Linked DNA regions of Gemmatirosa kalamazoonensis. Each later gene encodes a partner of the first gene's protein in a complex. Links are inferred from orthologs where the notes say so. Each region holds a gene or a part of one and is shown on either strand. Other genes may lie near its edges. The genes, in order: rny and J421_RS22350.

Evidence for each region.
Region 2: rny (region 1) and J421_RS22350 share a complex: the UniProt entries of both Bacillus subtilis proteins name them as parts of the possible RNA degradosome complex. The link is inferred for Gemmatirosa kalamazoonensis from one-to-one orthologs.

The regions. Positions count from the first base shown.
Region 1 is NZ_CP007128.1:3,967,288-3,982,027, forward strand. What follows is about bases 8,568-11,443. They hold rny (ribonuclease Y), read right to left. Parts: upstream 10,869-11,443; coding sequence 9,267-10,868; downstream 8,568-9,266. Other genes in these bases: folD (bifunctional methylenetetrahydrofolate dehydrogenase/methenyltetrahydrofolate cyclohydrolase FolD), read right to left, coding at 8,568-9,259; J421_RS17330 (cell division protein ZapA), read right to left, coding at 11,098-11,430; J421_RS17335 (hypothetical protein), read right to left, coding at 11,420-11,443. Also shown: J421_RS17285 (hypothetical protein), read left to right, coding at 1-1,236; DNA repair protein RecN, read right to left, coding at 1,240-2,979; J421_RS17295 (NAD(+)/NADH kinase), read right to left, coding at 3,068-3,961; dxs (1-deoxy-D-xylulose-5-phosphate synthase), read right to left, coding at 3,984-5,861; J421_RS17305 (polyprenyl synthetase family protein), read right to left, coding at 5,911-6,831; xseB (exodeoxyribonuclease VII small subunit), read right to left, coding at 6,832-7,044; xseA (exodeoxyribonuclease VII large subunit), read right to left, coding at 7,041-8,381; more of folD, read right to left, coding at 8,378-8,567; more of J421_RS17335, read right to left, coding at 11,444-11,707; pheT (phenylalanine--tRNA ligase subunit beta), read right to left, coding at 11,709-14,162; pheS (phenylalanine--tRNA ligase subunit alpha), read right to left, coding at 14,162-14,740. UniProt on the Bacillus subtilis protein: Endoribonuclease that initiates mRNA decay. Initiates the decay of all SAM-dependent riboswitches, such as yitJ riboswitch. Involved in processing of the gapA operon mRNA, it cleaves between cggR and gapA.
Region 2 is NZ_CP007128.1:5,142,417-5,157,059, forward strand. The notes cover bases 5,026-7,804. They hold J421_RS22350 (6-phosphofructokinase), read right to left. Parts: upstream 7,066-7,804; coding sequence 5,986-7,065; downstream 5,026-5,985. Other genes in these bases: J421_RS22345 (hypothetical protein), read right to left, coding at 5,026-5,541; J421_RS22355 (M14 family zinc carboxypeptidase), read right to left, coding at 7,186-7,804. In the rest of the region: J421_RS22335 (phospholipase D-like domain-containing protein), read left to right, coding at 1-1,228; J421_RS22340 (DEAD/DEAH box helicase), read right to left, coding at 1,240-4,005; more of J421_RS22345, read right to left, coding at 4,213-5,025; more of J421_RS22355, read right to left, coding at 7,805-10,176; J421_RS22360 (hypothetical protein), read left to right, coding at 10,335-10,775; J421_RS22365 (hypothetical protein), read left to right, coding at 10,919-11,611; J421_RS22370 (serine/threonine-protein kinase), read left to right, coding at 11,616-13,730; aroF (3-deoxy-7-phosphoheptulonate synthase), read left to right, coding at 13,964-14,643. UniProt on the Bacillus subtilis protein: Catalyzes the phosphorylation of D-fructose 6-phosphate to fructose 1,6-bisphosphate by ATP, the first committing step of glycolysis.

The DNA.
Region 1 (14,740 bases):
GCGACGGCGCCGAGCGGGAGCTCGGCCGCCGCGCAGCAGAACGCGCTCGTGCAGAAGCAGCTCGGCGCCGCGGCGAGCGCGCTCGAGTCGGCCCTCGCGACGTGTCCCGCCGTCGCCGGCCCCACGACGACGCCCCAGTGTGCGGCGGTCATCGCGAACCGCGCCGGCGCGACACAGCTCGCGCGCTCGGCACGCGCGGTCGCGAGCGGGCTCGCGCAGGTGTACGGCGCGGGCACCACCGCGCAGCCGGGCGGGCCGTTCGTGCCGATCCAGGGCACGGCGCCGCAGCGCGCGGTCGAGGCCCGCATCCGATCGTTAGGCACCGCGTTCGCCGCGTTCGACGTCAACGACCTCGCCACGCCCGCGCTCCCCGCCGCGGCGACGGCGCGCATCGCCGCCGCGGGGCTCCAGCGGGTCCTCACCGAGGACCGCTTCGGCGTCGCGTCCGACTCGGTGAAGGGCGTCACCGTGCAGGGCACCGGCGACGTGGAGCTCGCCGCGCACGTGATGTGGCTCGACACGTTCGGCGGGCCGCGCGACCCGGTGCGCTCTGGCGTCCGCGTGCGCAGCACGATCGGCGCCGGGTACCGCCTCGCGACGGGGAGCGAGGCGTTCCCGTCGTTCGTCTTCTTCGTGCCGACGGGCAGCGGACCCGCCCTGCTCTTCCGCTCCGCCACCGACGTGTCGATCGGCCGTCGCGCGTGGGTCAGCGCCGTGGCGCGCGTGGAGTCGCCGCTCGCGCACGACGTCGAGGTGCGCGTGCCGCTGTTCCCTGGTGAGCTGTTCGCGCCCGGCGAGCGCGCACTGACCGCGCAGCGCACGAGCGGTCGCACGGTGTCGGTGGAGATCACGCCGCGGTGGGCGCCCAACGACGCGTTCTCGCTCGCCGCACAGTACGCGCTGCGCTCGCGCAGCGACGACAAGTACGTGGGCACGCTGAGCACGACCGACGCGACCGGCGCCGACGAGCTCGTCGACGCGTCGCTGCTCGGCGTCGGCACGGGCGCGCGCGCGCAGCTCGCCGGCTTCGGGATCACGTACTCCACGCTCGGCGCGTTCGCCCGCGGTCATTCCTGGCTGCCGGCGGAGGTGAGCTACCTGCATACCTCCACGTTCGGCGGCAGCGGCGGCGTCGTGCCGCGCACGCGCTACGATCAGCTCGTGATCCGCGTGTACGCTCAGATCTTCGGCACCAGCCCGCGGCGGCCGGCGCCGGCCCGCGCGCCCCGCCGTTAGGCGCTAGCGGCGTCGCCGCGGCGCGGCAGCGGCGAGCGACGGCTCTGGCGCTGCGGGCTTCTGCAGCTTCGCCGTGTCCACCGCGGCAGTGTCGAGCAGCTCGCGGGCGTGGGCGCGGCTCACCTGGCTCTCCGGATCGCCGCCGAGCATGCGCGCCACCTCGACGACCCGCTCGTCGCCGGCGAGCACGCGGACGTCGGCCGTCGTGACGCCGCCCTTCGCGCCCTTCGCGACGAGGATGTGGTGATGCGCGCGTGCGGCGAGCTGCGGCAGGTGCGAGATCGCGAACACCTGATGGTGCTGCGCGACGCGCCGCATGGTCTCGCCGACCATGAGCCCGACGCGGCCGCCGATCCCCGCGTCCACCTCGTCGAAGACGAGCGTCGGCACGCCGTCGAGCCGCGCGAGGATCGTCTTCAGCGCGAGCATCACGCGCGACAGCTCGCCGCCCGACGCGACGCGCGCGAGCGGCCGCGCGTCGTGCCCGAGGTTCAGCGCGACGCGGAACTCCACGTCCTCGGCGCCGGTCGCCGCCGGCTCGCCGCGCGGCGGCAGCTCCACGCGTAGACGGCCGTCCGCCATGCCGAGGTCCGGCAGCACCGCCTCCACCGCGGCCGACAGCCGCTCCGCGGCGGCGCGCCGCATCTCCGAGAGCGTTGCCGCCTCGGCGACGAGCTCCTCGCGCGCGGCGGCCTCGCGCTGCTCCAGCGACTTGAGGTCGAAGCCCGCGGAGTCGACGAGGTCGAGCTCCTCGCGCGCCGTCCGGCCGGTCTCGATCACCTCACCCAGCCCGGGGCCGTACTTCTTGCACAGCCGGAACAGCAGGTCGCGGCGGCGCTGCACTTCCTCGAGCCGATCGGGATCGAGCTCCACGCGTCCCTCGTACTCCTCGAGCTCGCGCGACAGCTCCTCGAGCGAGTAGAACGCGCCGTCGTACAGCTCCTGCAGGCGGCCTAACGACGGGTCGATGCGCTGCAGCGAGCCGAGCGCCTTGTGGAGCTGCGCGAGCGCGGCGAGCACCGCGTCCTCGCTGCCCTCGAGCAGCTCGTGCGCACCGCCGGCGAGCGACCGCAGCTCCTCGGCGTGCTCCAGCCGCCGTGCCTCCTCCTCGAGCCGGTCGTCCTCGCCGATCGTTAGGCGGGCGCCCTCGATCTCCTGCACGACGTGGCGCAGGTAGTCGGCGCGCCGCTCCGCCTCGGCGCGTCGGCGGGCGAGCGTGCGCATCTCGTCGCGCAGCGTGTGCAGCGTGTCGGCGGCGGTGCGCACGCGCTCCGCCTGCGCGGTGGCGCCGCCGAACGCGTCGAGGATACGCCGCTGCGAGTCGCCGTCGAGCAGCGTCTGCGCCTCGTGCTGGCCGTGCAGGTTCACGAGCAGCCGCCCGACCTCGGCGAGCACGCCCGCCGTGACGGTGGTGCCGTTGATCCACGCGCGCGCGCGTCCGCCGGCGGCGATCTCGCGCTTCAGCACGACCGTCTGCTCCTCGACCTCCACGCCACGCTCGTCGAGCAGCCGCGCGAGATCCGGCCGGTCCGTGGTGTCGAACACACCCTCGACCGATGCCCGGTCGGTGCCGGTGCGGATCAGGTCCGCGCTCGCGCGCTCGCCGAGCAGCAGGCCGAGCGCGCCGACGATGATCGACTTGCCCGCACCGGTCTCGCCGGACAGCACGTTGAACCCACGCGCCAGCGGCAGCGTGAGCGACTCGATGATGGCGAAGTTCTTGATCCGGAGCTCGGTCAGCATGCAGCGAGAGTACGTTCGCGGGAATCCATGGCAATACCCCGTCGACGCGGTGGGGCTCCGCGCGGACGCAGTCGCCGTCGAGGGCGCGTCAGGCGACTTCGTCGCGGTCGGCGAGTCCGCCCCAGCCCAGCTTGTGGCGCAGGCGCGCGAAGAACGTCGTCCCGGGAAAGCGGACGACGAGCACCGGACGCTGCGCGCGGCGCACGACGAGCGACTCGGCCGAGGCGAAGTTCGTTCCCACCTGGCCGTCGACCGTCACGAGCAGCTCCTCCGGCCCGTCGCGTCCGCGCACGCGCACCTCCGCCGACGCGGGGAGCACGAGGGGACGGATGGCGAGGGTGTGCGGCGAGACCGGCGTGACGACGATGGACTCGACCGTCGGCACGACGACGGGACCGCCCGCCGAGAGCGAGTACGCCGTCGACCCCGTCGGCGTGGAGATGACGACGCCGTCCGCACCGTAGGCGCCGATCGGCTCCCCGTCGATCCACACGTCGAAACGCACGACGCGCGCGAAGCCGCCCTTGTGCAGCACGACGTCGTTCAGCGACCGCCAGTGCAGCCGCTCCGTGCCACCGGGATCCACCGCGCTCGCGTGCAGCGCCATGCGCGGCTCGGCGTAGTAGTCGCCGGCGGCGAGTCGGCGCAGCGCGTCGTCGAGCTCATTCGGCCCGCAGCTTGTGAGGAAGCCGAGCCGCCCCAGGTTCACGCCGAGGATCGGCACCTGCCGCTCGCCGACGAGACGCGCGCCGCGCAACAGCGTCCCGTCACCGCCGAGCGTGAGCAGCGCGTCGAGCGGCGTGTCGTCCGTTAGGCGCGCGACCGCGTCGGGCGCGAAGTCGGCGAGCTCCGGCTCGAACGCGAGCTCGAAGCCGAGCTGCGGCGACAGGTCGAGCAGCGTGCGCATGATCGCCGGGAGGTCCGCGTAGCCGCGATGCCCCACGACGCCCAGGCGCAGCGCGGCCTTCCGCTCTTCACCCACCGGGGTCACGCGCGCTCACCCGTCAGCCGGCGACCGCTTCGCTCTCGTGCAGCGCGCGCACGCGCTCCGCGATCCCCGCCGCATCGAGCCCGCAGCGTGCCAGCTGGCGCGCGCGCGGCGCCGCGACGATGATGCGGTCGGGCACTCCGTGCGCGACCACGCGCACCGTCGGCTCGAGCTGCGCGACGACGTTCGCCATGTACGCGCCGAAGCCGTTCACGACCGTGCCTTCCTCGACGACGAGGAGCTGACGGTGCTCGGCGAGCAGCGCCGCGAGCGTGACCTCGTCGTACGGCTTCAGGAAGCGGCAGTTCACGACGGTGACGTCGAGCCCCTCGGACGCGAGCGTGTCGGCCGCGGCGAGGGCGGGCTGCACCATGGTGCCCACCGCGAGCACGGCGACCTCCTTGCCGCGGCGCAGCACGTCCCACGTGCCGTACGGCGTCGCATCGATTTGCGCCGTCGGCGGCACCGCGTCGGGCACGGTGGCGCGCGGGTAGCGCACGCAGAACGGGCCGTCGTGCAGCGTGGCGGAGCGCAGCAGCGCCAGCAGCTCACGGCCGTCGCACGGCGCCGTCACCGTCATGCCGGGAACGGCGAGCATGTACGCGATGTCGTACAGTCCCATGTGCGTCTCGCCGTCCTCGCCGACGAGCCCCGCGCGGTCCATCGCGAGCACCACCGGCAGCTTCTGGATCGCGACGTCGTGGATCACGTTGTCGTACGCGCGCTGCAGGAACGTGGAGTAGATCGCGACGACCGGCCTGACGCCGCGCGTCGCGAGCCCCGCCGCGAAGGTCACCGCGTGCCCCTCCGCTATGCCGACGTCGAAGAAGCGCTGCGGGTGCGCCTTCGCGAACTCCTCGGTGCCCGTGCCGCTCGGCATCGCCGCCGTGATCGCGACGACGCGCGGGTCGATCGCGCCGAGCTCCGTGAGGCCGCGGCCGAACACCTTCGTGTACGTCGGGCCGGCCGACGACACCGCGATCTGCTTGCCCGTCGCCGGATCGTGGCCCGCCGGCAGCGCGTGCCACTTCTCGCCGTGCTCGCCGGCCGGGAAGCCCTTTCCCTTCTGCGTGACGACGTGCACGAGGCGCGGACCGGTCATCTCGCGCACCGCCGTGAACGTGTCGACGAGCAGGTCGACGTCGTGGCCGTCGATCGGGCCGAAGTAGCGGAAGCCGAGCTCCTCGAACAGCACGCCCGGCGTGAAGAACGCCTTCGCGCTCTCCTCCCACCGGCGCAGCAGCGTGCCCGCGACGCCGGCGTTGTCGGCGATCTCGCCGAGCTTCCGGCGCACGCGGTTGTACAGGGGGTTGCGCTGGATCGACGTGAGGTACTTGTGCATCGCGCCCACGTTAGGCGCGATCGACATCTCGTTGTCGTTCAGCACGACGACGACGTCGCGCTCCGAGTGGCCCGCGTTGTTCAGCCCCTCGTACGCGAGGCCGCAGGACAGCGCGCCGTCGCCGATGATCGCGGCGACCTTGAACGACTCGCCGTTCAGGTCACGCGCCGCCGCGATGCCGAGCGCCGCGGAGATCGACGTCGCGGCGTGACCTGCGCCGAACGTGTCGTACTCGCTCTCGGACCGCTTCAGGAAGCCGGAGATGCCGCTCTCCTGCCGCAGCGTCTCCATGCGCGTGTTGCGGCCGGTGAGCAGCTTGTGCGGGTACCCCTGGTGGCCGACGTCCCACACGAGCTGATCGCGCGGCGTGTCGAACGCGGCGTGGAGGGCGATCGTCAGCTCCACGACACCGAGCCCGGCGCCGATGTGGCCTCCCGTCTGGGAGCACACCGCGATGAGGCGCTCACGCATCTCCGCCGGGAGCGCGCGGAGCTCCTCCCGCGTCAGGCGCCGGAGGTCCGCCGGAGAGTCGATCCGATCGAGTAGGGACATGGCTGGAATCTACAGGAGCCGGCGCGACGACAGCAGCGCCCGCCGCGGGTCACGATCGCCGGCTGATGCTGAACCGGGCGAGGTGCTCGAGCGTCACGGTCAGCAGCCCTTCGCCGGCCAGCGCCTTGCACGCCTCGTCGACGAGCGCCTCGGCCCTCGCCCGCGCGCCGTGCACGCCGAGCAGCGCGGGATACGTGCTCTTGCCGAGCGCCACGTCGCGGCCGGCGGTCTTTCCCAGCTCGTCCGTCGTCGCCGTCACGTCCAGCACGTCGTCGACGATCTGGAACGCGAGGCCCACGCGCTGGCCGTAGCCCTCCAGCGCGTCCAGCACCGCCCGCGACGCGCCCGCGGCGATGCCTCCCACGATCACGGCGGCGGTGATGAGCGCGCCGGTCTTCGCCGCGTGGATGCGCTCCAGCTCCAGGAGCGACAGTGCGCGCCCCTCGGCCTCGAGGTCGAGGAGCTGCCCACCGATCATCCCGCCGGCGCCGGACGCGCGCATGAGCGCGCGGACGATCTCACCCACGGCCGCTCGCGCGATCCCGAGCGCCGTCGCGGCGTCGCTGGCGGCGCGGGCGGCGAGCGGCACCATCGCCAGCCCCGCCGCGGTTGCCGCGCGTACGCCGTACACGCGGTGCACCGTCGGCCGACCGCGACGGACGTCGTCGTCGTCCATGCACGGCAGGTCGTCGTGCACGAGCGAGTACGCGTGCACCACCTCCACCGCCGCGGCGAGCGCGCTCGCGTCGCCGTCGCCGCCGGCCGCCTCGTACGCCGCGAGCGCGAGGATCGGCCGGAGGCGCTTGCCCTCGCCGAGCAGGCTGTAACGGATCGCGTCGGCCGTCGTCGGCTCCACGCCGTCGAGGTAGCGCGCGCAGCACGCCGCGAGCGCGTCGTCCACTCGGCGGCGCCAGGCGGCGAGGTGCTCCGCCGTCGTGTCGGAGCGCGACGCGGTCGCGGCGCGCGCCACTCAGCGCTCCAGCGGGGGGAGCTCGAACGTGCCGTCGGAGCGCTCGACGAGGAGCTTCACCTGCTGCTCCACCCGCGCCAGCTCGCCGCTCGCCTCGCGGAGCCGCTCGATCCCCTCCTCGAACAACCGCAGCGCGCGATCGAGCTCCAGCGCGTCGCCTCCCAGCTCGTCGACGATCTCCTCGAGTCGCTCGAGGTTCTCCTCGAACGTCACGAGTCCCTCGGCAGCGTCGTGGCGCGCACCGCGCCGTCGGAGACGCGCAGCTCGAACTCGCCGGCCGCGGAGAGGTCGCTCACCCGGCTCAGCGTGCGCCCGTCGCTCGCGCGCGCGACGGCGTAGCCGCGCGCGAGCGTCGCGAGCGGGCTGAGGGCGTGCAGCCGGCCCGCCGCGGTCTCGATGCGAGCGCGACGACGCTCGGTCGCGCGCTCGCTCACCTGCACCAGCTCCGCGCGCACCCGTTGCAGCCGCTCTCGCGCGTCGGATGCCGCGCGCTGCGCCGCGGCGGAGAGCGCGTCGCGCAGCGCGACGAACTCCGCGGCGAGATGGCTCCGCACCGGCACCGCGGTCTCCGCGGCGACCGACGGCGTGGCGGCGCGCACGTCGGCGACGAGATCGCAGATCGTGACGTCCACCTCGTGGCCCACGGCGGAGATCACCGGCACCGGACACGCCGCGATCGCGCGCGCGAGGTCCTCGTCGTTGAACGCCCAGAGATCCTCGCGCGCGCCGCCGCCACGTCCGATGATGACGACGTCCGCACCGCCCCACCGCGCGACACGCTCCACGGCGTCGCACAGCTCCTCGGCGGCGCCCTCACCCTGCACCTTCGCGGGCACGAGGACGACCTCCACGCTCGGGCAGCGGCGCCGAACGACGGCGACGATGTCGTGCAGCGCCGCGCCGTCGGGGCTCGTGATCACCGCGACGCGGCGCGGCAGGCGCGGGAGCGCGCGCTTGCGCGCCGGATCGAGCAGGCCGTCCGCCTCGAGGCGCGCGCGCGTGCGATCGAGCGCCTTGCGCCACAGGCCATCGCCCTGGGCGTCGAGCGTGCGCACGACGAACTGCAGATCGCCACGCGCCGCGTAGACGCTCGGCTGGCCTAACGCCACGACCTGCATGCCGTCGTCGGGCGGAGCCGGCAGACGGCGCGCGTCGCGTCCCCAGATCACACAGCGGATCTGCGCGGTCTCGTCGCGCAGGCAGAAGTACCAGTGCCCGTTGCGGTGCGCCTTGAAGTCGCTGACCTCGCCGCGCACCCAGAGCGGCATGAACGCGCCCTCGAGCACCTCCTTCGCGGTGAGCGTCAGCGTCGACACCGCGACGGCCGATGCGGGCGACGCGCCGGGGATCACCCCGTCGTACGGGTCCGCGTCGACGCGGGCGTACGGATCGACCGGCGCCATCGCCTCGACCGGCGTCGTGGGCTCGATCTGCCGAGCCGCGGTCGCGCGACGGCTGGTCGACCCGGCGCGACGCGGCGGCTCGAGCACCGGGTCCACCGCGAACAGGTCGAGCGTGTCCGGCGCCGGCGCTGGCTTGCGCGGGCTCACGCGCCGGCCGCCCGGCGCGCCGCGCGCACCGTGTTCTCGAGCAGCATCGCGCGCGTCATCGGGCCCACGCCGCCGGGTACCGGCGTGATCGCCGACGCGACCTGGCGCACGGCCTCGAAGTCGACGTCGCCGACGAGACGCGTGCCGCTCTTCGTCGTGGGGTCGTCGATGCGGTTCATGCCGACGTCGATCACGACGGCGCCGGGCTTCACCATGTCGCCCGTCACGAACCGCGCGCGGCCGATCGCCGCGACGATCACGTCGGCGCGGCGCGTGTGCGCGGCGAGGTCGCGCGTGCGGCTGTGGCACACCGTCACGGTGGCATCCACGCCGGGCTGCACGAGCAGCGCCGCCATCGGCTTGCCGACGATGTTGCTGCGCCCGATGATGACCACCTCGGCGCCGCGCAGATCCACGCCCGCCTCGCGCAGCATCACCATCACGCCGGCAGGTGTGCACGGCGCGAAGCCGCTGTCCTCGCCGATGTACGTCTTGCCGACGTTCACCGGATGGAAGCCGTCGACGTCCTTCTCGGGCGCGATGCGCGCGATGACCGCGGCTGGATCGATCTGCTTCGGCACCGGCATCTGCACGAGGATGCCGTGCACCGCGGGATCTCCGTTCAGCCGGTCGACCACCGCGAGCAGCTCATCCTGCGACGTCGAGGCGGGCATGCGGATCTGCTCGCCGCGCATGCCGACTTCCTGGCAGTCCTTCGTCTTGTGGTGCACGTAGACCGCGCTCGCCGGATCGTCGCCGACGAGCACGACCGAGAGGCCGGGCGTGACGCCGCGCGCCTTCAGCTCGGCTACCTCGCCGGCGACCCGCTCGCGCACGCGCCGCGCGAGCGCCGCGCCGTCGAGCAGGCGCGCCTCCATCGCCATCTCAGCGTGCAAAGTCCACCGCCCGCGTCTCTCGGATCACCACGACCTTGATCTGCCCCGGATACTGCAGCTCGGCCTCGATGCGGCGGGCGATCTCCTCGCTCAGCGCCGTCATGCGCACGTCGTCCACCTCCTCGGGCGTGACGACGACGCGCACCTCGCGACCGGCCTGGATCGCGAAGACGCGATCTACACCGCGATAGCTCGATGCGATCCGCTCCAGCCCCTCGAGGCGCTTCACGTACGTCTCGAACGCCTCGCGCCGCGCGCCGGGCCGCGAGCCGCTGATCGCGTCGGCCGCCTGCACGAGCACGGAGATCTCGCTCTCGTGCGGCACGTCGTCGTGGTGCGCGGCGATCGCGTTCACGACGAGCGGGTGCTCGCCGTACTTCGTCGCCACCTCTACGCCGAGCTGCACGTGCGTGCCCTCGTGCTCGTGCGTGAGCACCTTGCCGACGTCGTGCAGCAGCGCGCCGCGCTTCGCCATCGGCACGTCGAGGCCGAGCTCCGCGGCCATGATGCCGGCGAGCCACGCGACCTCCTTCGAGTGCTGCAGGATGTTCTGCCCGTAGCTCGTGCGCCACTTCATGCGCCCGATGAGGCGGATCAGCTCCGGGTGCAGTCCGTTGACGCCGGTCTCGTACGCCGCCTGCTCGCCGACCTCGAGGATGTTCTGGTCGACTTCCTTCTTCGCCTTGTTGACGACCTCCTCGATGCGCCCGGGATGGATGCGCCCGTCGGCGACGAGCTTCTCCAGCGCGAGCCGCGCCACCTCGCGGCGCACCGGGTCGAAGCACGACACGACGACGGTGTCCGGCGTGTCGTCGATGATGACGTCGACACCCGTCGCGAGCTCGAACGCGCGGATGTTGCGCCCCTCGCGGCCGATGATGCGGCCCTTCATCTCGTCGTTCGGCAGCGACACGGCGGACACCGTCGTCTCGGCCGTGTGCTCGGCGGCGATGCGCTGCACGGCGAGCGCGACGATCTTCTTCGCCTCGCGCTCGGCGTTGCGGCGCGCCGACTCCCGGATCTCGCGGATGCGGCTCGCCGCGTCGGCCTGCGCGGCCTCCTCGATGCGGCGCATCAGCTCGTTCTTCGCCTCCTGCGCGGAGAGCCCCGCGAGCTCCTCGAGCCGTCGCGTCGCCTCGCCCTCGAGGCGATCGACCTCGCCCTGGCGCTCCTCGACGGTCTTCTCGCGTCGACCGAGCTCGCTCGCCCGACGGCCGAGCTCGCGGTCGCGCTGATCGAGCGTCTCGCTCTTGCGATCGAGCTGCGTCTCGCGCTCCTGCAGGCGGCGCTCCTCGCGCTCGACCTCCTCGCGGCGGCGGCGCACCTCCCCTTCCTGCGTCTCGCGCAGGCGGAGCAGCTCTTCCTTGCCGCTGACGACGGCGCTCTTGCGGAGTCCCTCGGCGTCGCGCTCGGCCTCGGACCGGATGCGCTGGGCGGACTCCTCGGCGGAGGCCTTCGCGGCGCGCTGCCGCTCGAGCTCCTCCGTCCGACCCACCTTCACCCCGGAGCCCCGGCCCACCGCAAACGCCGCCACCCCGACGACGACACAAGCGAGAAGTCCCAGCAGAGCCGGGATCAGTTGTGAACTCATGTCGGATCTATGCTCCACCGCGACGCACGCAGCGCGCGGACCGAGGAAGGACGGGCTCCCGACGGACGGATCCGACAAGGACCGCGGGGCTCGGTGCTGGCCACGCGCGATTCCCGGTCGGAGCGCCTAACTGCAATCCGCGCTTGCACCTACGGGACAGCGAGCACCGCCGGCAAAGCTACCGCGCAGTGTGTCGGCGCGCAACGGCGGCCGGCCGAGGCCGCCGGTCCTAGACCGCGTCGGTCCGCTTCACTGGCGGCAGCCAGCGCTTCACCTCGGCGCTCAGCTCCTGCATCGACTGCGTCATCCGCTCGGCGTCAGCGCGCGCCCGGAACAGCTCGTCCGTGATCTGCAGCGCCGCCAGGATCGCCGCCTTGTGCGTCTCCACCACCGAACCCGTGGCGAGCACCCGCCGGATGATGCCGTCCACGTGCGCCGCGACCTCGCGAGTGTGCGCGGCGCTCGCCTCGGTTCGGATCATGTAGTCGTCCCCGAGGATCGAGACGCGCACCGAGTTGCGCCGCTCGCCGCCGGCCGCGCCGGCTTCACCGTCAGCGCTCACCCGCTCCTCCCTCCTGCTGCCGCAGGAACCGCAGTCGCTCGGCCATCTGCCTGGTCCGCTCGGCCGCATCGTCGAGGCGGGCGCGCAGCTCGCCGTTCTCCCGCTCCAGCTCGGCCAGCCGCGAGGCCAGCGACTCGCGCGTCGGCGCGGTGTCGCCGTGGCCGGTGTGCTCCATCGCGTCCCGCCACCGTCGCTCGGCCTCGAGCGCCCGCCGACGGAAGAACGCCAGCTCCTCGCCCAGGCTGCGGACGAGGCGTTCCAGCTCCGAGAAGGCCATCTCAGGACGCGCGTTGCCGGACACCGAGCTCCCCCTCGAGTGCGCGGAGCAGCTTCGTGCGCCGCCCCTCGACTTCCTTGTCGCGCAGCGTGCGCTGCGGGTCGCGCAGCGTCAGCCGCCACGCGAGGCTTCGGGTCCCCGCCGGGACGTCCCCGCCCCGGAACACGTCGAACAGCACGAGCTGCTCGAGCAGCTCGCCGACCGCGACGCGGATGACCTCCTCCACGCGGCTCGCCGGCGTCGCGTCCGGTACCAGCAGCGCGAGGTCGAACACCACCGCGGGCGTCGTCGGCAGCTCGCGATACTGGACGTGCGACACGCGCGCGATCGGCGGCACCGAGCCCCAGGCGTTCGATCCCGGCTCGGCCACGACGGCCGACTGCACGCGCATCAATTCGAGCTCCACACCGAACGGCTGCGCCGCCCAGGGCGGCAGGTCGAGGCGCACGCGCCGCACCGTGCCGCGCGACTCGCCGTCGACGTCGATGCGCCACAGCACGTCGTCCTCGCCGACCGGCACGAGGTCCACACGGTGTCCCGGATGGCCCGCCGCGGCGACGCGCTCCGCGATCGCCTTCGCGTCCCACTCGTCGAACGCCGGCGGGTGCGGCTCGGAGAAGTGCACCGGCCGCCGCGCGCCCATGATCAGGACCCCGACGTGCATCCGCTCGTCGGGGAGGGACGGGTGCACGCTTTCGTCGGGCCGCTCGCCGTGCGGGCGGAAGACATGGCCGATCTCGAACAGCCGCACGTCGCCGTGCATGCGCGCGAGATTGTGCTCGGCACGCCGCGCGAGCGTCTCGAGCACCTCGCGCCGCAGGTGCGGCTCGTCCTCGGCGAGCGGGTTCTGCACGCGCACGTGGGCGTCGTCGCCCGCCACGAACGGCAGCGGACGCGCCTCGAGCAGACCCGCGCCGACGAGCTCCGCGCGCACGCGGTCGGCGAGCAGGAACATCGGATCGTCGGGCACGCGCCCCGGACGGAACGGCCGGATCTCGGTCGGCAGCGCGTCGAAGCCGACGAGGCGCGCGACCTCCTCGATCAGATCCGCCTCGCGCTCCACGTCCTGTCGCCACGTGGGCGGCGACACCGTCCACGCGCCCTCTCCGCTGCGCGCGACGTCGAAGCCGATCGCGCGCAGCAACCGCTCCACGTCGGCGTCGGCGACCGGGGCGCCGAGCACGCGCGCGAGGCGCGCGGCACGCAGCGGCACCGCCGGCAGCGCACCGGGTGCGCGCCCGACGTCGATGACTCCCTCCACCGCCCCGCCGGCGAGCGACACGATCAGCCCGGCGCCCGCCGCGAGCAGCTCCAGCGTCGCGGCGCGGTCGACGCCGCGCTCGAAGCGATAGCTCGCGTCGGTCGAGACGTTCGCGAGCATGCGTCCGCGGCGCACGCGCCGCGGATCGAAGTACGCGACCTCCAGCAGCACGTCGGTCGTGCCCTCGGAGACCTCGGAGCCCTGCCCGCCGATGACGCCGGCGATCGCCTCCGCGCGCTCGGCGCCGGCGATCGCGAGCACGTCCGGCGACAGCGCCCGCTCGACGCCGTCGAGCGTGACGAGCTTCTCGCCGGCGCGCGCGCGCCGCACGACGACGCGGTCGCCGAGCTTCGCGAGGTCGAACGCGTGCATCGGCTGGCCGAGGCCGTGGAGGCAGTAGTTCGTCGCGTCGACCACGTTGTTGATCGAGCGCGCGCCGACGGCCGCGAGGCGCTGGACGAGCCACTCCGGGCTCGGGCCGACGCGCACGCCGCGAATCACCGCCGCGCAGTAACGCGGGCACCCCTCGGTGTCATCGATGCGCACCGTGACGCCAGCGGCCGACGCCTCCTTCGGGTCGCGCGCGGCGCTCGCTACGTCGGCGTGGCGCCCGAGCTCCGGCGGGTCGACGATCGCGACGCCGGTGAGCGCCGCGACCTCGCGCGCGACGCCTCGCTGCGACAGCAGGTCCGGCCTGTTAGGCAGCACGTCGAGGTCGAGGCGCGTGTCGCCCGTGGGCAGCACGTCGACGAGCGGCGTCCCGGGCGCCGCCTCGGTCGCCAGCTCGAGGATGCCCTCGTGGTCCTCGCCGAGCCCGAGCTCCATCGCGGAGCACAGCATGCCGGCCGACGTGAAGCCGCGGATCTTCCGCCGCTCGATCGTGATGCCGCCCTTGCCCGGGATCACCGTGCCGACGCGCGCGAGCGGGTACTTCGCACCGACCGCCACGTTAGGCGCGCCGCACACGACCTCCAGCAGCTGACCGCTGCCGTCGTCCACCCGATTGAACGACAGTCGCGTCTCCGGGATCCGCTCGCTGTGCACCACCTGACCGACGACGAACGGGGCGAGATCCGAGCGCAGCGACTCGAGGCCGTCGAGCGTGGCCACGTGTGCGCTCAGCAGCTCGCCGAGCTGCTTCGGCGTGAGCGTGTGCGGGACGAAGGCGCGAACCCAGTCGTACGAGACGTTCATCAGGCGAACTGCTCCAGGAAGCGGACGTCGGAATCGTACAGCAGTCGAATGTCGGGAAGCCCGAAGCGCAGCATGGCGATGCGTCCGGGCCCCATGCCGAACGCCCAGCCGGTGTAGCGCTCGCTGTCGACGCCGGCCGCCTCGAGCACCGCGGGGTGCACCATGCCCGAGCCGAGGATCTCCATCCAGCCGGTACCCTTGCAGCCCGCGCAGCCGCTGCCGCCGCACAGCAGACACTGCACGTCCATCTCCGCCGACGGCTCGGTGAACGGAAAGAAGCTCGGGCGGAAGCGCGTCACCGCGCTGCCGAAGAAGCGGCGTGCGAACTCGGAGAGCGTCGACTTGAGGTCGACGAACGAGATCCCCTCGTCGACGGCGAGCCCCTCGATCTGCATGAACGCCGGCGCGTGCGACGGATCGAAGAAGTCGCGCCGGTACACGTTGCCGGGAATGAGCACGCGCACCGGGGGCTCGAAGCGCTGCAGCGTGCGCGTCTGCACCGGCGACGTGTGCGTGCGCAGCAGCGCGTCCTGGCCGAGGTAGAGCGTGTCGTGCAGCTCCATGGCCGGATGGTCGGC
Region 2 (14,643 bases), 1.2 Mb from region 1 along the record:
CACGCCGGTGCGGCGCGTGCGCGCGCCGGGCGACGACGACGGACCGCCGGGTGCCCGTGAGGGGCGCTTCCCCGCGACCGTGGAGCTGCTCACGAAGACCGAGCTGCATCCCGGACACGCGGTCGAGATCATGACGTGCGGCGACGAGCTCTATCCGCGGCTCTGGGACGATCTGCGCAACGCGCGCCACTCCATCACGCTGCAGCTCTACTACTGCAACCCCGGCCGCATGGCCGACGAGTTCGCGGAGATCATCCTCGAGCGCGTGAACGCCGGGGTGCGGGTGCTGTTCCTGCGCGACGCGTTCGGCAGCGCGCCGCTGCCGGACGAGTACATCGAACGGCTGGAGAAGGGCGGCGTGAAGGTCGCCGTGTTCCGGCCGACGCGCTGGTGGGAGCTGCACAAGGTGCAGCACCGCTCCCACATCCGCGTCGTCGTCGTCGATGGGCGCATCGGCTACACCGGCGGCTTCGGTCTCGACGACAAGTGGTACGGCGACGGGCGGCACGTGGGACAGTGGCGCGATTCCACCGCGCGATTCACTGGCCCCGCCGTGCAGCAGCTGCAGGCGACGTTCGCCTCGGGATGGGCGGAGGCGACGGGCGTGCTGCTCACGGGCGACCACTTCTTCCACATCGCGGAGGACGGCGAGCCGGCGCCGACGCGCGAGGGCGACGACGTCTGCGCGGGGCTGCTGCACTGCTCGCCCACGCTCGGCAGCACACCGGCGGAGCGGTTCATGGCGCTCTCCATCGCCGGGGCGCGCGAGCGGCTCTGGATCTCCAACTCGTACTTCGTTCCCGACGAGCACTTCTGCGACCTGCTCGCGATCGCGGTGAAGCGCGGCGTCGACGTGCGCATCCTCACGCCCGACCGCCACAGCGACGTGCGCACGACGTACTTCGCCGGCCGCCACCGCTACCCGCGACTGCTCGGCGCGGGCGTCCGCATCTTCGAGTACTCGGCGGCGATGATGCACGCCAAGACGCTCGTCGCCGACGGCGTGTGGGCGGCGGTCGGATCGAACAACTTCGACAACCGCTCGATGGCGTTCAACGACGAGAGCGTGCTGATGGCGTACGACGAGCGCGTCGCGTCGCGCCTCGAGTCGGTGTTCCGTGAGGACCTGAAGTTCGCCGACGAGATCACGCTCGACCTGTTCCGGCGGCGGCCGTGGTTCGACCGCGTCCTCGAGCGCGGCGCCACGGCGCTGTCCCGAATCCTCTAGCGGCGAAGCGCCTAACGACGACGGCGTCGCTGGAACTTGCGGTTCCCGCCCGGCGGCCCGCCGCGCGGGCCGTGACGCGCGCCTTCCCGTGGCCCGTGGCGGCCGACGACGTGACGCTCCGACCGCTCGCGCTCGCGGCGCGGCCGCTCGTCGTAGTCTTCGTCCGGTGACCACGGCCGGTCGAGGATCTCCTGCAGCTCGTCGAGCGTGTCCGCGCGCACCGCGCCGCGCTGCCCGCGCGTGACGACGAAGCGCACCGGGCGATCGAGCGCGGGGATCTCCGCCTCCACGATCGTGCGCGCGAGCTTCTCGGGGAGCCGCAGCCGCGCCACGCCGATCAGTCGGGACTCGGGAGACTCGGGAGACTCGGGACTCGGGACTCGGGACTCGGGACTCGGAGCTGCGGGCTCCCGAGTCCCGAGTCCCGAGTCCCGAGTCCCGACTTCCTCCACGTCGTAGTGGATCTCCACCGGCTTGCCGCGGATCTCCACGTAGTCGGGGAGCGCGAGCAGGCGCGTGCGCTCCTCCTCCGGCACCATCGCGTCGAGGTCCAGCCGCAGCGGCGCCGCGCGGAAGTCGTGCAGCGAGCCCACGCCCGAGAGCTGCGCCTCGTACAGGTCCGCCAGCTCGCGCATCCCGAGCCGCGGCGTGCGGCCGCCCGAGCGTCGCCACACCTCGCGCACCGCCTCGATCGCGTCGCGGTTGCGCTTCACCGCGACGTGCCGCGCCTCGCCGCGGGCGAGCGCCTCGGCGAGCACGCGCCGCGCCTGCGCCGCGAGCTCCGGCGGGAACGCCTCCACGTCCTCCAGCTCGTGCTCCAGCTCGAAGCCGTAGTACTCCACGCGTCGCTGCAGCACGAGCGGGTTGTGCTTGCGCCGCGGCTCGTACGTCAGCTCCGCCTCGCCGCGCGTCGCGTACTTGCGCACGAGATCGATCGGGATCTGCGTCCCCTCGATCGACGCGCGCGGCACCCCGAAACGGTCGGCGAAGTATCGCAGCGTCCCCGCGATCGGGCCCCAGCTGCCGCACACGCTCGTCTTCGACACGCGCGCTTCCTCGCCCCACGCCGTCTCCTCGTCGATCACGAGGTCGAAGGGCATGAAGCGCGCGAGCAGGTCGGCGAAGCGACGATGCACGCGCTCACCGGCCCACGGCATGTGGTCGGGCAGCGGCACGCCTAACGAGCGATACACGCTCGCCATCGCCAGCGCGGCATCCTCCACCGCCTTCACCAGCACGCCGCGCCGCTCCGCCCAGTGCGTGATGCGCTCGGCGTCGAACAGGTGCCGCGGCAGGCCGTACACCTCGCCCATGTACCCCGCCTCGCGCCACGCCTCGGCGTACAGGTTGTACGCCGTGAGGTGATCGCTCCCCGGCACGAGCACGCCGTCCAGGTCGCGCTCCTCGCGCGTCATGCGATGCAGCGACTCCACCGCGCTCATCACGGCGAGGAACGGCACGAGGTCGTCGTCGCCGTTCACGAGCAGCTCCGCCCACGCGCGCTCCACCGGCAGCGCCTCGACCGACTTGCCGTACGGCGTGAGGCGGCCGTTCTCGTCGATCACGCCGCGTCGCTGCAGGTGCGTGAACGCGCGACGGTACGCCACGCGATCCAGCTTCACCGGTAGATCCAGCTCGTCGGCGCGCACGCCGAGGTCCGCGCAGGTGAGCGCCACGCGCTCCGAGTCCCCCGCGAGCTGGAACTCCGGCTCGGTCGGCCGCAGCGCGTAGAAGTCGATGTCGCGGTCGCTGAGGATGTAGACGCGTCCCCCTTCCACGCGTCCGTGCACGCGCCCGCCCATCTGCAGGATCTCGTTCGCGCCGAGGTGCAGCCGCGTGAGCACGTTGCGTCCGCGCTCGACGACGTTCGTGAAGCGCGTGTCGTCGATCACCACCGTGTCGAGCCCGCGCACGTTCAGCGCGCTCTGGCCGGCCGCGGTCATGGCGAGGAAGAACGGCTTCGGCTCCTCGCCCTCGAGGAACGGCCTGATGACGCGGATCGGCTCCCCGCCGTGATAATACGCGGCGTTCACGCGCGGGTAGCGCTCCTGCACGCTCGCCGCGGCCTCCTCCACGCCGGCGCGCGTCGGCAGGAACAAACCCACGCCGCGCTTCTGCTTCACCACGCCCTGCAGGAAGCGGTCGTCGAGGAACTCGATCGGCGCCTTGCGGATCACCTGCACCTTCGCCGCCTTCTTCGGGTCGTACGAGTAGACCTCGAGAACGTCGGCGGAGTCGAGGTACGCGCGGTAGAAGCTCGGATCGACCGTCGCGGAGAGCCAGATGAAGCGGCATCCGACGCGCTTGCCTAACGCGAGGCACAGCTCCAGCTCCGCCGACGTCTGGTGGATCTCGTCGACGACGAGCGTGTCGCTCGGCAGGATGTCGCCGTCCTGGAACCAGCGGCGCGCGATGCCGGTGGTGACGACGACGACGTTCCACGTCGGCGTCTCCGGCGTCGCCTCGCGCTCGCGGTTCACGACGCCGACGCGCAGCGGCAGCCCCACGATCTCCTCGGCGATCGGCCGGATCGCGAGCGTCTTGCCCGTGCCCGTGCCGGCGACGATCCCGAACCCCTTGCCCGACCGTGCGAGCTCGCGCACCCGCGCGCCGTGCGTGCGCTCGAGGTACGTCTCGAGGTGCAGCCCGACCGCGATCTCGATCGTCTCGCACGCCGCGCGCGTCGGCGCGATCACGATCACGCGCCCGGTCGGCGGCTCGGCGGCGACGAACGCCTCGTGGTCGGGCGGGAGGTAGCGGTCGGTTGGCTGGCGCATGGTGCGCGGAGAATGCACCCGCCGCGCCACGAGTTCTAGCGCAGAGCGCAGAGCATAGAGCGCAGAGCGTGGAGCGTGGAGCGTGGAGCGTGGAGCGTGGAGCGTGGAGCGTGGAGCGTGGAGCGTGGAGCGTGGAGCGTGGAGCGTGGAGCGCAGAGAGACGTCCGGTCTGCGCTCCACGCTCTACGCTCTACGCTCTGCGCTCACTCACCGCCCGAGGATCTTCGCGACCCGCCCGTTGCGGTAGATCTCCACGCGGTCCGCGATGCCGTCACCGTCGCGGTCCGTCCAGACCTGCAGCAGCCGGCCCGTGTTCGCGTCGAGCCACATCGCGCGATACGGCGTCCCGGTGCGCTTGAGGTCCGTCGTGCGCACCATCACCTCCGCGGTGCCGAGCCAGCGGAGCGCGAGCTGCGAGCCGGCGCCGCGCTGCACGTCCATCGCGGCGCGCATCGGCGGCATCGACGACGAGTACGGCGCGGCGGCCAGGTCCGAGTAGTCGTCGCACCGGCCGTCGCCGTCGCGGTCCAGGCAGTAGCCGCTGCCGCTGCCCGTCCGCACGTCGTCGCACCAGCCGTCGCGGTCCCGGTCGAGGCACACGCCGTTCGACCGCGCCGGGGGCGGATAGGGCGGATAGTAGCCCGGCCCGTAGCCCGCGCCGTAACCCGCGCCGTAGCCGGGACCATAGCCGGCGCCGTACCCCGCATCGGCACCGCGCGCGTCGCGACGGTCGGCGCCGCGGCGATCGCGCGCGTCGTCCCAGTCGTCGTCGCGGTCGTCACGCGCGTCCCGTCCGTCGCGCGCGTCCCGCGAGTCGCGCCCGCGGAGCCGATCGCGCAGCGCGCGGCGCTGCTCGGAGAGCGACGAGTCGCGGCGGCCGCGCAGATCGGGCTCGCGCCACGCGCGCTCGCGCTCGTCGAGCGTGTCGCGGCGCGCCATCGTGTCGCGCGGCGTCGCCCGGCGGGTCGTCGGCCGCTCGGTGCGACGCCGTGCCGGCGGCTGGTCGGACACGACGACGCCCGGCGCGTCGAGCGGCCGGGCGTCGAGAGCGGGATCGGTCGCGCCGGAGAGGTCCAGCGCGTCTCCGGCCTGCGGGCCGTGCACCCGCGGCGCAAGGGCGAGCGCCAGCCCGCCCCGCGGGGCCACCAGCGCGTCCATCGGCTCGGCCAGGTGCATGTCGCCGGCGTCCACGTGCGATTCGGGCTTCTTGTCGCGGCCCTTGTCCTTGCCGCGGCTCCCCTTCTCGACGTAGTCGTCGCCGAAGATGACGCGGGCGTTGTTCGGCCGGTTTCGCACCGCGGTCACGCAGTCGGTCGACGCCGGCTGCTGCGACGGGGGCACGTTCTCGAGCCAGATGCGGCACATCCCCGGCGGCGGTCGGTACGCGGCCGGGATCGACTGGCTGTCCGGCTCCGACTTCGCGGGACCGAGCTGCCTATACGGCGGCTGCTTTGGCAGACGCACCTGCGCGGTGGCCGACGAGAACGTCGGCTCCAGCGCGAGCGCGGCCATGAACAGCAGGAGGGAACGGATCATCGAGACCTCTCGACTACGGAAGGGCGTCGGCAGACGTCGACGCACCCTCCGAGAAAGCACGCCCGGTGCCACCGACCGGCACTCGGCTCATCCTTGCAAATGCTTGAAAGACAACGTGTTCTGCGGAGGCGCGGGCGGCCGGGACGGCTGGAGTGTCCGCGACCGGTGACGTCGCCGTCCCGACCGCAGGACGGACGAGCGGGCGGCCAGTCACGCCGCCCCGCCGCCGCCGTACCCAAGGTTGCGGCTGCCGCGTCCTCGGTCAACGCCGCCGTCGAGCCGTTGTTACCCCGCCGCGACTCGATCGTCCCTCCCACGACGAGGCTCCTCGGCAGGGTCGCGTCTCCACCGCGCGGTTCGCCGCCGGTCGGTGCAATACCCCCCAACGATACGGGCCCGGCAGCGATCGCTGCCGGGCCCGTATCGCATCCAGGGGCCTCGCCTTCAGTCGCCGAAGCTGATCCCCGACTCGCGGGCGGTCCGCACGACGTCGCCGTCGGGGTCGACGCGCTTCTCCGACCGCAGCACGTCCTCGATCGGCACCGTCACGATGTGCGGCGACTGGAGGGCCAGCATGTGCCCCCACTTCTGCTCCTCCACCGCACGCACCGCGGCCCCGCCGAAACGCGCCGACAGCAGCCGGTCGTAGCCGGTCGGCTGCCCACCGCGCTGCAGGTGGCCGAGGATGAGCGACCGGGTCTCCTTGCCGGTGCGCCGCTGGATCTCCTTCGCCAGCGGCTCGCAGAGGCCGCCGAGCCGCCGCGCCTGCCCCGGCAGCGACTCGCCGATGATCGACTCCGCCCCGCCGACCGCGGCGGCGCCCTCCGCCACGACGACGATGGAGAACAGCCGGCCGCCGCGATCGCGCGCCCGGATCTTCTCGCAGACCTTCTCGATGTCGAACGAGATCTCGGGAATGAGCACGACGTCCGCGCTCGCCGCGACGCCGGCGTACAGCGCGATGAACCCCGCCTCGCGCCCCATGACCTCGAGCACCATGACGCGGTCATGCGACTCCGCCGTCGTGTGCAGCTTGTCGATGGCGTCGATCGCGGTGCTCACGGCGGTGTCGAACCCGAACGTGTTCACGGTGCACGGCACGTCGTTGTCGATCGTCTTCGGCACGCAGACGACCTTCATGCCGCGCGCGACGAGCTGCTGCGCGATGCGCAGCGACCCGTCGCCGCCGATCGAGATGATCGCGTCGATGCCGAGGTTGCGGGCGTTCTCGATCAGCTCGTCGGAGCGGTCGATGTACTGGTAGGTCCCGTCGGGCTGCAGCACGGGATAGTGGAACGGGCTGCCGCGATTCGTCGTGCGGAGGATGGTGCCGCCGAGGTGGCCGATGCCGCGCACGGTCTCGCGGGTCATCGGGATGACCTCGTCCTCGCCGAGCAGCCCCGCGAAGCCGCGCTTGATGCCGAGCACGTCCCACCCGCGGTGCAGCGCCGACAGCACCGCCGTCCGGATCACCGCATTCAGCCCGGGCGCGTCGCCGCCGCCGGTAGATAGAGCGATTCTCATATCCGAAAAGTACAAGGGCAGGAGGGCAAGAGGGCAGGAGGGCAAGAGGGCAGGAGGGCAGGAGGGCAGGAGGGCAGGAGAGTCCGACGCTCGCCTGCCCTCCTGCCCTCCTGCCCTATGTCATTGCTCGTTCGTGACCGCGCGGCGCGTCGAGTCCGCCGGCGGCGGGGTCGTCAGGTGGTTCCAGTGCGCGATCGCGTTCAGGGCGAGCGCGAACGTGCCCTGCGTCTCCTGGCGCCACAGGGGCCGGATGGCGAACGACAGCACGTGCCCGTTGCCGAGCGGCGCGTCGACCACGGCGGGGCGGCCGGCGAGCTCCGCGGGATTGTTCATCATCCCCGAGATGCCGAGCGAGTCGGCACGCTCGTGGAAGCGCAGGATGACGCGCGGCGTCATGCGGCGGCGCTGGTTCACGATCGACGTGTCGACGCCCTCGTTCGCGCTCGCATCGCCGCCGCGCCCGCCGGCCGCATCGCCGACCTGCAGCACCGGCGTCTGGTTGAAGTACACCGGGAACGACTTGCGGTCGTCGTAGCCGTAGAGCACCGGGCTCGCCGTCGTCACGCTCTGCGCGCGCACCACGGTGCCGCGGGCGCCTAACGTCCGCGTCTGCGTCTCCGTGACCTGCGGCGTGAACCCGAGCTCGATCGGCAGCCGCGCCGTCGCGCCCTCGACGAGCAGCAGCCCGCCGCGCTCCACGAAGCGGCGCAGCGCCGCCGCGCCGTCGAGGCCCATGCCCGGACGCATGTCGTCGGTCTCGTCCCACTTGCCGAGGTGCGGCGTCTCCTTCGTCGCCTTCCACGGGATCGCCGGACCGACCATCGGGCGGCCGTTGACGATCGACATGCCGCCCTGCCCCGCGTGCGGGAACACGACGACGTCGAACCGGTCGAGCGCGCCCGGGTTCTTCAGCTTCTGGTCGGCGATGTACGTGTACGGCACGCCCATCTTGTCGAACGCGAAGCGTACCCACCCTTCGTTCTGCGTCTCCTGCCACGTGTGCACGAGCGCCACGCGCGGGATCTGCACCGTCTTCATCGACACGCTCGGCGCCGCGGCCACCTCGACGCCGTCGAGGCCTAACGCCTTCGCCGCGTCGCGCGCCTTCGCCGCGTCGAGCACGTACGTGCCCGCCGGATACGACACGCCGTTCGCGGTGAACGCGCTGTCGGCCACGCGCACCGGACCACCCGCCTTCCACGGCAGCACCGCCGAGCGCCAGTCGCCGAGGTGCTTCACGAGCAGCACGGGTCCGCTGCCCGTCGACGTGCCGGTGACCACGGCGTCGGCGCGCAGCGGCTCCATCGGCTTCGTGAGCACGCTCGAGTCGGCGATCGCGTACGTCGTCACGTGCTGCAGCTCGTCGAGCGTCCACCCCGTGTCGTCGTACGGCGCGGGGTCGTCCGGCTTGTAGCGCTGGATGGCGAGGATGGTGCGCGGGTACTGCGTGTAGGGCTGGTCCATGCGAACCACCCAGTCTCCTGCGTGCACCTGAATCATGCGCGCACCGGGACTCTGGACTCGGGACTCGGGACTCGTCGTCGGGCGCGGCCTGACGTTCGAGGAGTCCATCGTCTCGCTGCCACGCGGCGTCGTCGAATCGGTCGCCGCCCGAGCCCCGAGTCCCGAGTCCCGAGCCCCGGACGTTCCGACGGGGTCCGGCCCGCGATCCTCGAGCGGCTTCGGCCCGGTGCGGACGGTGAAGTCGCTCGTCGCGACGTGGATCTCGGTCGCCATGCGGCGCATGAGGTTCACGAGCTCCGCCGCCTGCGCCGAGTGGCGCTGCGCGCGCGGGATCACGAACGCGTACGGCGCCGTGGTCTGGCCGCGCTTCAGCATCCGCTCGCCCTTCGCCGCGAAGTTCTCGAGGAACGTCTGCCGGTGGTCGCCGACGTACTTCAGCGCGACGAGCACGCCCGACTGCTGGTAGTTCACGTTGTTGCGGATGCACCACCGCACGCCGTTCACCGCGGGGCTCGGCCGGTACCACTCCTTCGTGAGCTGCGCGGCGGGGAGGTTCACGTTCTGGCAGCCCGCGCCGCTCGACGTGTACGTCTCGTAGAACCTGCCTAACGAGTTGTGGAACTGCACGATCGACATCATGTAGTTCGCGCCCCACCCGTCGTAGAAGCCGTGCGTCCACACGCCCGGCAGGCCGCGGCGCGTGAGCTCGGTCATCTCGTTGTACGCGAGCGTGTGCCACTCGTCGATCGTGATCGGGTCGATCTCGTCGTTGTACGGGCCCGTGCCGGTGCTGATGTAGAGGAACGGCACCGACTCGTGCAGGTCGTGCGCGATCGTCGGGCGCCAGTCGAGGAAGCCCTGCAGGTAGTTCTGCGTGATGCGCTGCGACGCCACCATGCCGTCGCGGTTGTTGTCGTGCGCCGTGTACTTGCCCCAGTACACGAGGTTGATCCCGTTGGGCCCGAGCTTGAGCGCCTTCGACTCGTTGAACACGTCCACCATCCGATCGCGCCCGTCCACCTCCTGCACGGGCGTGAGCAGCGTGACGACGTTGGCGCGGATCGACCGCGCGGACTCGCCCTCGTCCACCGCGAGGCGGTAGGCGAGCTCCATCAGCATCTCGGGGCTGCCCGTCTCCGGCGAGTGGATGCTGCCGAGCACCCAGTAGATCGGCTTCGCCTCGCGCACCAGCCGCGCCTTCTCCTCGGCCGACAGCCCGCGCGGATCCGCGAGGCGCGCCGCCATGCGCTTGTAGTCGTCGAGCCGCGCGATCGTCGCCTCGTCGGCCACCGCGAGCAGCACCTCCTCGCGCCCCTCCTCGCTCATGCCTAACGAGAACAGCTTCGTGCGCTTCGGCGACGCGGCGGCGAGCGCCCGGAAGTACCGGTTGATGTCGGCCACGTGCGACAGCTTGCCGACGGTCCCCGGCACGTAGCCGAGCACCTGCAGCGGTGTCGGCACCGTGGACGATGCGGGCAGGTAGTCCACCAGCTCCGTGGTGAACTGGTAGCGCGCGTCCACCGGCGTGAGCTCGCGGATCTGCCGGGTGTACGCGGTGTCGATCGCCTGGCTCCCGCGTTGCGCCGCGGCGGGCGCGAGCGGAGCGACGAGCGTGGCGACGGCGACGAGACGACTGAGGCGGCGCATGAGGTCCTCGACGAGGGGGTCCGACCGGAAGTGCTGCCAGCGTTACGCATCGCCTCGGCGCGCCGCTGGTGCTGCGAATGGTGCGGGAATGCGTTCGTGCGACGCCTGTCGCGTCGCGCGGGTGCGGTCGCGCGGAGGCTACGCGGCACCGTGGTCGCATGCAACGCCACGCCCCCGCCCCGCCACCCCGCGGCGCGACCCTCCCCGAGCTGGTCATGGTGCTCGGTCTGGTCGGGATCGTCGCCGCCCTCGCCGTCGCCGGCGCGGCGCGCCTCGCCGATCGCCTCGCTGCCCGCGGCGGGGCCCGCGAGCTCCGCGCGGCGCTGCTCACCACGCGCCACCTCGCCGTCCTCCGCGCGACGCGCGCCGCGCTCGCGGTGGACACCGCCCGCGCCCGGCTCGTCGTCCGTGTCGCCGCCGAGACGGCGCTCGTGCGCGACGTCGGGGCGCTGTACGGGGTCCGCCTCGCGGCCACCCGCGACTCCCTCGCCTACGCCGCGGACGGCCTGGGCTGGGGCGCCGCGAACGCGCGCCTCGTCGTCCGGCGCGGCTCGGCCGCGGAGACGGTCACCGTGTCGCGCCTCGGCCGCGTGCGCTGAACGACGTCTCACAAACGGTTGCAGTCCCTGCGAACTCCGCGTGAGACGCGCCACCCCGACCAGCGACGGGGCCACATCCGACCATGGTCGGAGTCGCGCAGCAGGGGGCGACCGCGCAATATGGACGCGGCAACCGCACACCCATGCCCACTCCGCACGGCTTCCTCCGAGTCGCGCCGGCGATCCTCGGGCTCGCCCTCGCGACGACACCGCTCCCCGTGCTCGCCCAGGCCACCGTCGCCGGGCGCGTGACGGTGCTGGAGCGCGCCGGCGCGCGCACGGACGACCTCGAGAACGCCGTCCTGTGGCTCGAGCCGCTCGACGCGCCGCGGGCCGCCGCGCCGACGGCGACGGAGATCGTCATGGAGGCGCGCCGATTCCGGCCCGCCGTGCGCGTCGTGCCGCCGGGCAGCCAGGTGCGGTTCGCGAACTACGACCCGTTCCGCCACAACGTGTTCTCCGACGCGGGACCGGGCCGCTTCGACCTCGGCCTCTACGGCCGCGGCCAGAGCCGCTCGGCCAATGTGGACGCGGCGGGCGTGTACCCGGTGTTCTGTAACATCCACGCCCGCATGGTCGCCTACCTCATCGCCGTGCCGAGCCGGTGGTTCGCGCAGGCCGGGGCCGATGGCGCCTACCAGATCGCGGACGTGCCGGCCGGGCGCTACCGGCTCCACGCGTGGCACGACCGCGGCGGCGAGGCGACGCGCGAGATCGCCGTCGCCGCGGGCCACCTCGCGACCGACGTGCAGCTCGACGCGCGCGGCTGGCGCTTCGTGCCCCACAAGAACAAGTACGGGCAGGACTATCCGCCCGAGACGCGCGACCGGTACTGACGCGGTGACGGAGACGCTTCCCGCGCGCGCGGCCTCTCCTTCGACCGGCTACGTCCCGCCGGCGCCCGGCGGGCGCGCGCCACGCGAGCCGCGGCCGCCCGACGCGCCGCGCCCGCGCGCACGGTCGGCGCTCGTCTGGCGCATCTTCGCCGCGGCGGCCGCGGTGGTGTGCCTGCTCGTCGCCACCGTCGTCGGCACGCTCGAGGTGTTCGCGCGCCGCACCGCGGACGCCGCGATCGCGCGCGGGCTGCACGACGCGAACAACCACGTGGAGTCGCTGCTCGACGGCCGCGCGCGGGCGCTCGCCAGCGCGGCCGAGGTGTTCGCCCAGGACTCGCACATCGGCTCCCTGCTGCTGAACGACAGCGCGAGCGCCGACCTGCTCGACCAGGCGAGCGAGGCGGCACGTCGCACGGGCGCGACGTGGGTGCAGTTCACCGACGCCGACGGCGTGCGGCTCGCGAAGAGCGACGAGCCGAGCGCGCCGCGTGTGTCGTTGGGCGCGACGGCGCTCGTCGGCGGTGCGCTCGACGGACAGAGCACGACCGGCGCGGGCGTCGCCGGCGACTCGGTCGCCATCGAGGGCGTCGCGGTGCCGGTGAGCGTCGGACCGGACAGCGCGCGGCGCATCGTCGGCGTGCTCGTCGCGGCGCGCGCGCTCGACAGCGCCGTCGTGCGCGAGCTGCACGACGCGACCGATGGCGAGGTGCTGATCTACCACCTCGACGGCGCCGGACGTCCCCGCGTCTCGGCATCGTCGCTCCCGGACGCGCAGCGCACCGCCGTGCTGCAGCGCGTGTCGGAGCGCCGCGCCGCGCACGACTCGGTCTCGGGCCTCGCGCTGCACCTCGGCGGCACGACGTTCGTCGGGCAGGAGACGCCGCTGCGCTCGGCCGGCGGCAGCGTCGAGGGAGGCGTCATCACGCTGCGCTCGCGCGATCGTGAGCTCGCGCCGTTCCTCGCGCTGCGACGCCGCGTGCTGCTCGCCGGACTCGCGGGGCTGCTGCTGACGTTCGGCGTCGCGTATCTCGTGGCGCGGCAGATCACGCGACCCATCCTCGCGCTGCGCGACGCCGCACGCCGCGTGGCCGCGGGCGACCTCTCGGCCTCCGCCGTCGGCGTCGGGTCCACCGGCGAGGTCGCGGAGCTCGCCGACGCCGTGCGCTCGGTGCTCGATCAGGTGCAGGATCGACACGCGCTCGCCGAGGTGGTGGAGCGCGCGCGCGCCGTGCCGCATCCGGAGACGTTAGGCAGCGGCGGCGGCGCCGTCGACGGCATCCTGGCGCCGGGCACCGTGCTCGCCCGCCGCTACGTCATCGACAAGGTGCTCGGCGTCGGCGGAAACGGCGTCGTGTACCGCGCGTCGGACTCGGAGCTCGGCGAGACGGTCGCGATCAAGACGCTGCGACAGGAGGCCGTCGTCGGTGGCGAGCTCGCGCTCGCCCGGCTGAAGGAGGAGATCCGCCTCGCGCGCCGCATCACGCACGCCGGCGTGGTGCGCATCCACGACCTCGGCGAGGCCGACGGGGCGTACTTCGTGACGATGGAGTACGTGCCCGGGCTGTCGTTGCAGGAGCTGCTGCGCCGACTCGGCCCGCTCCCGGCGCCCGTCGTCGTCGCGTTGGGCAAGCAGCTGTGCGGCGCACTCGCCGCCGCGCACGGCCAGGGCATCATCCACCGCGACGTGAAGCCGCCGAATCTCGTCGTGCAGCCCGACGGCGCGCTGAAGGTGCTCGACTTCGGCGTCGCGCGCCTGGCCGAGCGTGTGTCCGGGCTCACGCAGACGGGGCTCGTCGTCGGCACCCCCGCCTACATGGCCCCCGAGCAGCTGCTCGACGAGCACGTCGACGCGCGCGCGGACGTCTGGTCGGTCGGCGTGGTGCTGTACGAAGCCGTCACGGGCCGGCTGCCGTACGACGCGGGGACGCCGGCGGCGCTCATCGGCCGCATCCTCACCGGCGACGCCACCGCGCCGATCGAGATCCTTCCGTCGGTTCCGGCGCCGCTCTCCGACGCGATCGCGCGGGCGCTCGCGCGCGACCCGACGCAACGCCTCTCGAGCGCGGCGGCACTGCACGAGCTGCTCGCGCGGGCCGTGCGCGGGGAGGCCCAGGGTTGACAGGTCGTCCCGGCCGGTGCTACCGTGGCTCCATGACGCTTCGCCGCCGCTTTTACGGCTTCCGCTATTGGTTTACGACCCGCCCCGCGGGCCGTGAGCGGAAGCGTACGCGCGACTAGGCGAGCAGAATCGCACAGCGAAGCGAACGACGACGCACCGGCCCGCGGCTCCCGCCGCGGGCCGGTTTTTTTTCACCCGGTGTCCCCGCCGCTCCCCTCCCCGGTGTCCCAACCATGATCATCGTGACTCGCCCAAACATCACCGACTCCGAGCTCGACCACATCCGCGAGCGCGTGGAGGCCGCGGGACTGCGCACGCATCTCTCGCGTGGCGAGGTTCGCACGATCATCGGCTGCATCGGCGACGAGCGCCTGCTCGAGGAGGTGCCCCTGCGGTCGCTTCCTGGCGTCGAATCGGTCACGCCGGTGCTGAAGCCGTACAAGCTCGCGTCGCGCGAGTTCTCGGTGGACCGGACGGTGGTGCGCGTCGGCGGCCAGCTCGGCGCCGACGTCGTGGCGAGCTTCGGCGACCAGGCCGTGTCGGTGATCGCCGGCCCGTGCTCGGTGGAGAACGCGGCGATGACGCGCGACACCGCGCGCATCGTGCGCGCGTCGGGCGCCGTGGCGCTGCGCGGGGGCGCGTTCAAGCCGCGCACCTCGCCGTACAGCTTCCAGGGGCTCGGCCGCGAGGGACTGGAGATCCTCGCCGACGTGCGCGCCGAGGTGGGCCTCCCGGTCGTCACCGAGGTGCTCGACGTGCGGCACATCGACATGATCGCCGAGCACGCGGACATGATGCAGGTCGGCGCGCGCAACATGCAGAACTTCGCGCTGCTCGCCGAGCTCGGACGCGTGAAGCGTCCCGTGCTGCTGAAGCGCGGCCTGTCGGCGACGGTCGAGGAGCTGCTGATGGC